Regions from separate parts of the Hyphomonas sediminis genome, predicted to be linked through region 1. Evidence: predicted binding sites of a transcription regulator. Region 1 holds the regulator's gene; the other holds the start of a gene.
What was found. The regulator HrcA, encoded in region 1, represses chaperone genes, less so after heat shock. The targets are predictions, from matches to a motif close to GTTAGCANTCNNCNNNGNNGANTGCTAAC.
Positions count from the first base shown of each region.

Region 1 (5,579 bases):
GCGGCCCGAGGGGCGAACAAGATTTGGCATCTTCGGGAATCCTTCTAGCTGAGGGCCTGATTTGCGGGTTTTGCGCTGGCTGTCTACACCGGTGCTGCCAAGGGGAGAAACGACACGTATGGCCAGCGATATCGAGATTGCCCGCGCGGCGAAGAAACTCCCGATCCAGAAGATTGCCGAACGGATCGGCGCGGGCGCCGAAGACATCATTCCCTATGGCCATGACAAGGCCAAGCTGTCGGCGACTTTCCTTGCCCGTCAGGCAGCCCGGCCAAATGGCAAGCTGATCCTCGTCACCGCGATCAACCCTACCCCGGCGGGCGAAGGCAAAACCACCACCTCCATCGGCCTGGCCGATGCGATGAACCGGATCGGCGCAAAGACCCTGCTCTGCCTGCGCGAACCCTCCCTTGGTCCCTGCTTCGGCATGAAGGGCGGCGCCACCGGCGGCGGCCTCGCCCAGATCGTGCCGATGGAAGACATCAACCTGCATTTCACGGGCGATTTCCACGCCATCACTTCGGCCCACAATCTCCTCTCCGCCATGGTGGACAATCACATCCATTGGGGCGGCGAGCCCCGGCTCGAAACCGTGCGCACCAGCTGGCGCCGCGTCATGGACATGAACGACCGTAGCCTGAGGAATATCGTCTCCGGCCTCGGCGGCCCCGGTAATGGATCTCCGTCGGAAACCGGCTTCGACATCACCGTCGCCTCCGAGGTCATGGCCATCCTCTGCCTCGCCGCCGATGCTGAGGATCTGGAAGCCCGCCTCTCCCGCATCATCGTCGGCTATACGCGCGAAAAGGTTGCCGTCACCGCTGCTGACATCAAAGCCACCGGCGCCATGATGGCCCTCCTGCGCGACGCGATGCTGCCAAACCTTGTCCAGACGCTGGAAAACAACCCCTGCCTCGTGCATGGCGGCCCTTTCGCCAACATCGCTCATGGCTGCAACTCCGTCATCGCCACGGCCTCGGCGCTGAAAATGTCGGATTATGTCGTCACCGAAGCCGGCTTCGGCGCAGACCTTGGCGCAGAGAAATTCCTGGACATCAAATGCCGCCAGGCGGGCCTTGCGCCCGATGCCGTCGTCCTGGTTGCCACGATCCGTGCCCTGAAGATGCATGGCGGCCTGGCCAAGGACGAACTCGGCAAGGTCAGCTATGAGGCGCTCGAAAAGGGCCTTGCTAACCTTGCTCGCCATATCGAGAATCTGCGCAGCTATGGCCTGCCCGTCATCGTGGGCATCAACCGCTTCAACACGGATACAGAAGGCGAAGTCCACGCCCTTCAGGCATATTGCGAAAAGCTCGCCGTTCCGGTCTCTCTCTGCACGCATTGGGCAGAGGGCGGCGAGGGCACTGAGGATCTCGCCCGCGGCGTTGTCCAGCTGATCGAACAGGGCACGGCCGCCTTCAAACCTCTCTACCCGGACAATCTCTCTCTGCTGGAAAAGATCGAGACAGTGGCAAAGTCCATCTACCGGGCAGACCGTGTAGAGGCCACGCGCGCCGTAAAGAACCAGCTCGCCGCCTGGGAAAAGGCCGGCTTTGGCCATCTGCCCGTCTGCATGGCCAAGACGCAGTATAGCTTCTCGACAGACCCTGCCCTGCTTGGCGCGCCGGAGGGCCATGTCGTGCGCCTGCGCGAAGTGCGCCTGGCGGCGGGGGCCGGCTTCGTTGTCGCCATCTGCGGCGACATCATGACCATGCCCGGCCTGCCCCGCCACCCAGCCGCCGAACACATCCACCTCAACGCTGAAGGCCAGATTGAAGGGCTGAACTAGCCCTTCAAAATAGCCATTTAGCAAAAACCGAAAATAGATATTGCCGCTAATTAGCAATTTTGCTAATTAGCGGCTGTGGAAAACAACGTCTTCAAAGCTCTTGCGCACCCGGCGCGGCGGCAGATCCTTGCGATGCTCCGCAAAGGCCCGCGCCTTGCCGGGGATCTCGCCGCCGAGTTTGAGGCAAGCTGGCCCACCATGAGCCGGCATCTCGCGGTCCTTAAAGAGGCAGACCTCATCACAGCAGAGCGTCAGGGCAACCAGATCCTCTACCGGGTGAACACCAGCGTTCTGGAAGATGCAGCATCCGCCCTGCTCGGCCTTCTCGGCCGGGACAATGGCGACGACGACATCAAGGAGGCAGCCGAATGAAACCCTTTATCCGCACAGGCCTGATCGCATCGGCCATCGCCTTCCTGCTGACAGCAGGGGCCGCGCTCTACACATGGAACGCCCTGCCCGCAGTCGGCGAAGTTCCCGTCCATTGGGGCCCGGATGGGCGCGCAGATCAGTTCGCTGCCAAATCGGAAGCGTGGATCTATCTCGCCATCTTGCCCGGCTCGATCCTGTTCATCAGCCTGATCCTGGCGCTGGTACCATTGATTGACCCGCGCAAGCAGAACATCGAAACCGGCCGCCGCGCCTACCTGGCCACCTGGATCGCCACCCTTTTCGTGCTCGTTTTGGTGCAGGGCGGCATCTCGGTCAGCATGCTGAAATCCGGCGCGGACGCCGAACCGTCCAGCATGGCCGTCCGCCTGATCATTGCCGCCTGCGCCGCGCTGTTCATTGTGATCGGGAATTACCTACCCAAGACACGGCCCAGCTTCATGTTCGGCATCCGCACGCCCTGGACGCTGTCGTCCGACACCGCCTGGGAGAAGACCCACCGGTTTGCGGGCCCCCTCTTCATGCTGGCAGGCGGTTTGGGCCTCCTCGGCGCTTTTGTCTTCAGCGGCATCTGGCTGGCCCTGCAGCTCAGCGTCCTGGTGATCAGCGTCGCCCTTGCATCGGTGGTCTACTCCTACTTCGCCTGGCGCGGCGCCAGCGACCGGGACGCCGGCACAGGGCTCACGATCTGACGCGGCCCACCCCCAAAATCTCCAAGGGCGGGGCCGAAAGGTCTCGCCCTATTGAACGGCGCAAATTCCGCCCTTAATCCAGAGACATGGCGGAGAAGTCGGACATTCAGAGCTTGATGCAGCGCCTCGACCAGCGCTCGCGGGACATATTCCGGGAGATCGTCGAGGGCTATCTGGCGACAGGCGAGCCTGTCGGCTCGCGCACGTTGTCGAAAAGCGGCATTTCCCTCTCCCCGGCCTCCATTCGCAATGTCATGGCCGACCTGACAGAACTGGGCCTTCTGGACGCCCCGCACATCTCAGCGGGCCGCGCCCCCACCCACCGGGGCCTGCGTCTCTTCGTCGATGGCTTCCTTGAGTATGGCGACCCCTCACGCGACGACAAGAAACTGATCGATGATCGGCTCAGCTCGGCTGGAACCGATCTCGAAGCAGTTCTGGGCGAAGCCTCCGACATTCTCTCCGGCCTCGCCGGCGGCGCAGGCCTTGTTGCCTCGCCCACCCGCGACGCGGCCGTGCGCCATGTCGAATTCGTGCCTCTGGCCGGAGGCGACGCGCTCTGCATCCTGGTGACCGATGACGGCGACGTGGAAAACCGCGTCATCCGAGTGCCCGAAGGCCTGCCCGCCACCTCGCTGATCGAAGCGGGCAACTATCTCTCCACGCGGCTCAAGGGCCGCACGCTGGCCGAAGCGTCCAGCGAAGTGCGCGCCGAATTGCAGGAACGCCGCGCCCAGCTGGATGCGGCCACCGCCTCGCTGGTCGAGGCCGGCCTTGCCGAATGGGGTGGCGAAGCCCCCGGCCGGGGCCGCAGCCTGATCGTGCGCGGACGCGCCAACCTGCTGGAAGACGCCAAGGCCGCCAACGACCTCGACCGGGTGCGGCAATTGTTCAACGAGCTGGAACGCCAGCAAAGCCTGCTTGATATTCTCGATACAACGCGCGAAGCGGGCGGCATTCGCCTGTTCATCGGGTCGGAGAACAGGCTTTTCCCGCTCTCTGGTTCAAGTGTCATTGTGGCACCCTATATGGGCGGCACGAAACAGGTGATCGGCGCCCTCGGCGTGATTGGCCCAACGCGGCTGAACTACGCCCGGGTGATCCCGATGGTTGATTATACCGCCAAGGTGGTGGGGGAAATCCTCTCCTCCCGGCGCGGAAAGGATGGGAAATGATGAGCGACGAAAACAAACCGGGCGAAACCGCTGAAATCGACGCCGCCCAGACGCCGGAAACAGACGCGTCTGTAGCGCCGGAAGAAACGATCCTGAAGCTGGAAGCGGAAAAGGCGGAAATGAATGGCCAGATCCTCCGCCTGCTGGCCGATCTGGACAACACCCGCAAGCGCGCCGACCGGCAGGTCAGCGAAGCGCGCGTCTACGCGATCGAGAAGTTTGCAGGTGACCTGCTCAGCGTGGCCGACAACCTCGCCCGCGCCCTCGAAGCCCTGCCCGAAAGCGAACGCGAAAGCCTCACAGACGCTGGCAAGAACCTGCTCGGGGGTATCGAAATGACGGCGAAGGAACTGCACACCGTGCTTGGCCGTCACGGCGTTGCGCCGATTGCCGCTGATCCCGGCGCCGCCTTCGATCCGAACGTGCATCAGGCCGTGGCGCAGATCCCCTCGCCCCAACCCTCCGGCACCATCGCCCAGCTATTCCAGCCCGGCTGGCGCATTGGCGAACGCACCCTGCGCGCCGCCATGGTCGCCGTCAGCACCGGCCCGGCGAACTGATGCGATGACAGTGCGGGCTTAGTCCCGCGCCACCCGCCACGCCGTAACTGTTCCCGGCAGCATGTTCGGCACGATCACCACATCGCCGAACACGGAGAGGTCGTTCTGCAGAACGCCTTCCGCCTCGGTGTCGAGCAGCGTCGTTACCTGCCCCTCTTCGCTGACATAATGGATCTGCCCCGGCCAGCTGGAGACCAGATACCCGCCGCCAGGCACCAGGCCGATGCCATCGGCATTGATCATGCCACTCGCGATAATGTCTTCGGAATCGGCGCTGCGCAGGTCGATCAGGTTTCCTGCGGTCATCGTTGCGATCAGCAGCCGGTCCCCATCCCCCAGCAGGCCGTTGATGCGGTCCCAATCGGCAGAAGCACCCAGCAGCTCAGCGCCATCCGGAGTAATCTCGTGGATCGAGGCCGTGCCGGAATCGGAAACCAGCACATCGCCGTTCCAGACCGTCATGTCGTTGAGAAATTTGGCACCCTCGACGCTGACAGCGCCGCGCTCCGTCCCGTCATGCACGTCGAACATCACCACGCGGTCGAGGTCAGCGACGTAAAGCGTATCGCCCAGCACGGTCATGCCCTTGGGCGCGTCCAGCCCTTCGGCCCAGCGCAGCATCAGCACCGCGCCATCGGGCGCGAGTTTTGAGATGTACCCGTTGCCATCCCTGGCAGAGCTTTCGCCCGCCACATTGGAAATGAAATAGTTTCCTTCCGGACCAATCGCGGCGCCTTCGGGCTGCTCGAAGCCTTCCTGCACCCAGAGCTGTTCCAGCCGCGGCGCCGTTGCTGCCGCCGTCATGCCTTCACCTGCAGCGTTCGCCGCGGCGGCCACCTCAACTGCACCGGCCTCCTCTGTCGGCGGCGCGCCGGCAGAACACCCCGCCAGAATGAGCACTGAGGCTGCAGCAAAAGCCTGGAAACGCATGAAATCCTCCCCGATTATCTGGGCCGGACCATGCCCCAGCGTT
Region 1 covers NZ_JAIEZP010000001.1:996,394-1,001,972, reverse strand. The annotation lists gene rph (ribonuclease PH) at 1-30, opposite strand, end outside; gene K1X12_RS05075 (formate--tetrahydrofolate ligase) at 119-1,789, shown strand; gene K1X12_RS05070 (autorepressor SdpR family transcription factor) at 1,865-2,161, shown strand; gene K1X12_RS05065 (SdpI family protein) at 2,158-2,871, shown strand; gene hrcA (heat-inducible transcriptional repressor HrcA) at 2,958-4,046, shown strand; gene K1X12_RS05055 (nucleotide exchange factor GrpE) at 4,046-4,606, shown strand; gene K1X12_RS05050 (NHL repeat-containing protein) at 4,625-5,536, opposite strand.

Region 2 (5,579 bases), 1.6 Mb from region 1:
GTGAAGGCGAGTGGATCGAGGCCCATACCGATGTATCTTCGGTGGATGGCGAGTTTGTTCACGTCAATGCGCGGATCGTGAAGGAAGATGGCGGCCTTGCGGCGCGGGCGACAGCAGTTTTCCGGACCGTGCGCCGCAAGGCGGATTGATCATCCCGGAATGCCGAGTTCCTGAAGGGCAAACGCCTTGATGGATTTGTAGTCAGCCTTTCCATTCGGCGCGCGGCCGAGACTGTCCTTGAACAGGATCCGCTTGGGCGCCTTGTAGCGCGCAATCTTCGACTGGACAAAGGCGCGGAGTTCATCCTCCGTAGCCTGACCATCCAGCGAGACCACCGCCGTTACGGCCTGGCCCCATTTGTCATCGGGAACACCGACGACGAGCGCGTCAGAGACGGCCGCGTGGGCTTTCAGCGCTTCTTCGACTTCTTCCGGGTAAACTTTTTCGCCTGCCGTGTTGATGCAATTGGACCCGCGCCCCAGCAGCGTGATCGTTCCGTCCTTCTCGACCGTGCACCAGTCTCCGGGGATGGCGTAGCGCATGCCGTTGATGGTCTTGTAGGTTTTGGCGGTCTTTTCGGGGTCCTTGTAATAGCCGAGCGGCACGGCCCCGCCGCGGGCGATAAAGCCAGGCTCACCGCTTCCGGGGGCGACTTCGCGGTCATCCTCCGTGAACACCTTGCAGCTTGGTCCGATCTCGAATTTGGAAGTCTGTGCACCGCCTTCTGCCGTTGTGACCGAGCTGCCAAAGCCGACCGCTTCGGATGCCCCAAAGCTGTCATTCAGGGCCGCTTGAGGCATGTGCTTCAGAAGACCCTGCTTCACCTCGGCGCTCCACATTACGCCAGATGAGACAATCGCCAGCACACTCGACAGGTTCCATCGGCCGGGGTTGTCGTTGAGGGATTGCAGCATCGGTTTGGCGAAGGCGTCGCCGACGATGGCCATCGACGTGACGCCATTTGCGTGAACGGTGTCCCAGAGGTTCTCCGGGATGAACTTCGTCTTCTCTGACAGCGTGACGACAGCGCCGCCATTCAACATGGAGCCCATGGCAGTGAACCAACCTGTGCCGTGCATTAGCGGGCAGGCGGGTAGCTGGCGGGAGAAGCGGCCGAGGGCAAGCGCGCCCTGAACGTGCTCATCCATCGTTTCAGGGACCGGGCCGCCCATCTTGCGGATGCCTTCCATGCTGGCTTCCCGCCAGATGTTGTGGGTCCACATCACGCCCTTCGGCAGGCCTGTCGTGCCGCCCGTGTAGAGCAGGAAAATGTCGTCGCCGCTGCGCTCCCCTTTGAGAGGGGATGGGTCGCCTTCGGTCGCCAACGCTTCGTATCCGTGTGCGAAGGGGGCAACCTTGTCGCCGCCGATCTGAACCCAGGCGATGACACGCGGAAGGCGCGTGCGCACACGTTCGACTTCGGCGAGGAACTCGGCATCGAAGAACACCACTGTCGAGTCCGAGTTGTCTATGATGTAGACGAGTTCGTCATCCAGATAGCGGTAATTGACGTTCACGGGCGACAGGCTGGCTTTGAAGGTGGCCGCCATTGCTTCCATGTATTCGGGCTGGTTGCGCATGTAGAAGCCGGCCTTGTCGCCACGTACCGCGCCCAGGCTGAGCAGCGCCCTGGCAAGCCTGTTCGAGCGCGCCGTGAATTCAGGCCAGTAGATACGCCGGTCACCATGCGCCAGCGCGAGATCCTCAGGGCCGAGCGCCGCGCCAACGGCATCGAGCATGTCGCCGAAATTCCAGTCCATCCGTTTTCCTCCGCAGCATTCTTTTTCGCGATGCTACGTAGGTGTGGGCACGGCTGCAATCGTGACCCAAAGTAAACAGCCCTCCGGAGCGATCCGGAGGGCTGTCTGGTCATGCAGGTGATGGTTGGGCCGGACTTAGAAGTCCATGCCGCCCATACCACCCATGCCGCCGGGCATGCCGCCGCCAGCCGGAGCGTCTTTCTTCGGAGCTTCGGCAATGCCGGCTTCCGTCGTGATCAGCAGGCCAGCCACCGAAGCAGCGTTCTGCAGAGCCGAGCGGACAACCTTCGCCGGGTCGATGACGCCCATTTGGACGAGATCGCCGTACTCTTCGGTCTGGGCGTTAAAGCCGTAGGAGCGCGACTTGTTGCTGACGATCGTATTGACGACCACCGAGCCTTCGACGCCTGCGTTCTCGGAGATCTGGCGGAGCGGTGCTTCCAGAGCCTTGCGAACGATGTCGATGCCGGCTTTTTCGTCGTCGTTAGCGCCGACAACGTCGATGTGGCGCGAAGCGCGGAGCAGGGCCGTGCCGCCACCGGGGACGATGCCTTCTTCGACAGCAGCGCGGGTTGCGTTCAGGGCGTCGTCGACGCGGTCTTTACGCTCTTTCACTTCGACTTCGGTTGCGCCGCCGACTTTGATCACGGCAACGCCGCCAGCCAGCTTTGCGAGACGCTCTTGGAGCTTCTCACGGTCATAGTCGGAAGAGGTGTCTTCGATCTGCTTGCGGATCTGGGAAACGCGAGCTTCGATGTCTTTCTTCTTGCCGGCGCCGTCGACGATGGTTGTGTTGTCCTTGTCGATGGAGACGCGCTTCGAGCGGCCGAGCATTTCCATGCCGACGTTCTCGAGCTTGATGCCGAGGTCTTCGGAGATCACCTGGCCGCCGGTGAGAACTGCGATGTCCTGCAGCATGGCTTTGCGGCGGTCGCCGAAGCCCGGAGCTTTGACAGCAGCGATTTTCAGGCCGCCACGCAGCTTGTTGACCACGAGGGTTGCGAGTGCTTCGCCGTCCACGTCTTCAGCGATGATGAGCAGCGGCTTTTGCGACTGAACAACAGCTTCGAGGATCGGGAGGAGCGGCTGCAGGCTCGACAGTTTCGACTCGTGAAGCAGGATCACTGCATCTTCGAGCTCAACGGTCATCTTGTCAGCGTTGGTGATGAAGTAGGGCGACAGGTAGCCGCGATCGAACTGCATGCCTTCAACGACGTCGAGTTCGGTTTCGAGGGCTTTTGCTTCCTCAACCGTGATCACGCCTTCGTTGCCGACTTTCGCCATAGCTTCAGCGATCATCGCGCCGATTTCGGTCTCGCCGTTGGCGGAGATGGTGCCGACCTGAGCGATCTCTTCGTTGGTTTTCACCTTCTTGGAGTGATGCTTCAGGTCGCTGATGACTTCTGCAACGGCTTTGTCGATGCCGCGCTTCAGGTCCATCGGGTTCATGCCAGCGGCAACGCGCTTCATGCCTTCGCGCACGATGGCCTGAGCGAGAACCGTAGCAGTGGTGGTGCCGTCGCCAGCGGTGTCGTTGGCTTTCGATGCCACTTCGCGCAGCATCTGGGCGCCCATGTTCTCGAGCTTGTCTTCCAGCTCGATTTCCTTCGCGACGGTCACGCCGTCTTTGGTGGTGCGCGGAGCGCCGAAGGATTTTTCGATGACAACGTTACGGCCTTTCGGGCCGAGCGTCACTTTCACAGCGTTGGCGAGAATGTCGACGCCGCGGAGCATTTTCTCGCGGGCATCAGCGCCGAATACGACGTGTTTAGCAGCCATAGGAGTTACCTCTTGGTATGTGTCTTGGGGTCAGAGAGCGAGAGCGGCGGACTTACTTGTCCAGAACGCCCATGATGTCGCTTTCTTTCATGATCAGCAGGTCTTCACCGTCGATCTTCACTTCGGTGCCGGACCATTTGCCGAACAGAACGCGGTCGCCTTTTTTGACGTCGAGCGGAACGCGCTCGTTATCATCGCCGATAGCGCCGTTGCCAACAGCGACAACGATGCCTTCCTGCGGCTTTTCCTTGGCGTTGTCGGGGATGATGATCCCGCCCTTGGTTTTCTCTTCTTCCTTGATGCGGCGCACGACAACGCGGTCATGCAGGGGACGAAGTTTCATGTTCACTGCCTCTTGGATCAAAAGCTTCCTCGGGACTGGATAAAGTGACGGACGGGCCGTCGCGCCGCATGAAGCGCGCATCAGTTAGCACTCACCCGAGCCGACTGCTAACGACGTGCCGGAGATAGGGAATAGTCCCTGCGGCGTCAACGGGGACACGGTGAACGTTTTTTGAAGTGGCGTCATGGAGAGCGTAAGACTGTCAAATTCGACCGCAGTACATTGAATTCCCTTGGGAAAGAAATATCCGGGCTTGGAATTTTTTGACTGTTGCTGCCGCCATATTTGGCGTTTGCCTGAACGCTCGGCGGCGGGGTTGCGGGAGGTGAGGGAGGTGTGATGCTGCCAGCACCGTTAGGTTGAGCGTGGCGGGCGATCGTTCGGATTCTATCTTTCTTTTGACGGCCGAGGCTTGGCGGAAGGCGATCTTCAGGTGGCAGGACAGAACCGCATTGAGGCGGTTTTGGTAAACGCAGCCTTGCATTGCAATCGATAACTGAAACGCACGCGCAAGGCGGAAATCAAAACTCCTGAGTTAAACACATGCGATCAGCCGCCAGGAGGAGCCGGGCAAATGACGACTGCACGCAGTGAGATCTGGAGCGCGCTGAACTTTTTCATGCTTGTCGCGTGCACGGCGCTTTCGCTGTCGTTTACGGTCTCGCTGTTTTTCTTCAAGCTCGGCCTGCCGACAGATATCGGGTCCTATGTCCGGTTAAACCTGTTTGTGTCGGGCTGCGTGGCGGTGCCAACGGCTATCATTGCGTCGCTGCATGACTTTCACATGCGCTCCTATCAGCGCCGGCTCGAAGAGATGGCTTGGACGGATGCGCTGACGGGCTTGCTGAATCGGCGCTTTTTCATTCACGCCGCCGAGGAAGAGCGCGCCCGTATGCGCCGCACAAAGCAGAGCGCCGCTGTCGTGTTGATAGACCTCGATCACTTCAAGGAAGTGAATGATCTCTATGGGCACGCCGGTGGAGATCTTGTGCTTCGTGAAATCGCAGCAATCGCCCATTCGGAGCTGCGCGGCCCGTTTGATCGCCTTGGCCGCTGGGGTGGCGAAGAATTCGTGGTGCTGCTGAGTGGCGTTTCCGAGGAGCAGGCGGCTTCGGTTTGCGAGCGGTTACGCCGGCGGATTGAAGACACCGCCATTGACGTCAATGACAAGGATGTTTCCGTAACTGCAAGCTTCGGCTTCTGCATGATGAGCCCGGAAACGTCGCTGGACGCCGCCATCGAATGTGCGGATGGCGCGCTGTATGAAGTGAAGCGATCAGGCCGCAATCAGGTCATCTGCCGAGAAGTGCCTGAAGGCGTGGTTCCGCCCGTCGTGACGACACTTCCAATCCGTCGCCGGATTGGCAGCCGCGGGAAGGTGCTGAATGAGAAGCCGGTTCCGCCGCCTCCCGCAAATGATGGGTCCGGTGAGCCCGCCCGCCGCCGCATCGGGGTTCGCTGACGCAAGGTCTACCTGATCTCCGGCTTGCTGCCAGGCTGTTTTCCTGATTGGGAACAGAGGCGCATTCCGGAGGAAATCCATGTCATCGCCGCTTCCGCGCACCGGTCCGCTGACCGATCTACGCGTCATTGAACTTGGGCAGCTGATTGCCGGCCCGTTCTGTGGTCAGATCTTTGCCGATATGGGCGCCGACGTAATCAAGGTCGAGCCGCCCGGCCAGGGCGATCCACTCCGC
Region 2 covers NZ_JAIEZP010000001.1:2,600,866-2,606,444, reverse strand. The annotation lists gene K1X12_RS12830 (PaaI family thioesterase) at 1-149, shown strand, start outside; gene K1X12_RS12825 (acyl-CoA synthetase) at 150-1,760, opposite strand; gene groL (chaperonin GroEL) at 1,896-3,539, opposite strand; gene groES (co-chaperone GroES) at 3,592-3,882, opposite strand; gene K1X12_RS12810 (GGDEF domain-containing protein) at 4,457-5,344, shown strand; gene K1X12_RS12805 (CaiB/BaiF CoA transferase family protein) at 5,424-5,579, shown strand, end outside.
Region 2: the regulator HrcA is predicted to act here: its motif matches at 3,966-3,994, upstream of groES (co-chaperone GroES).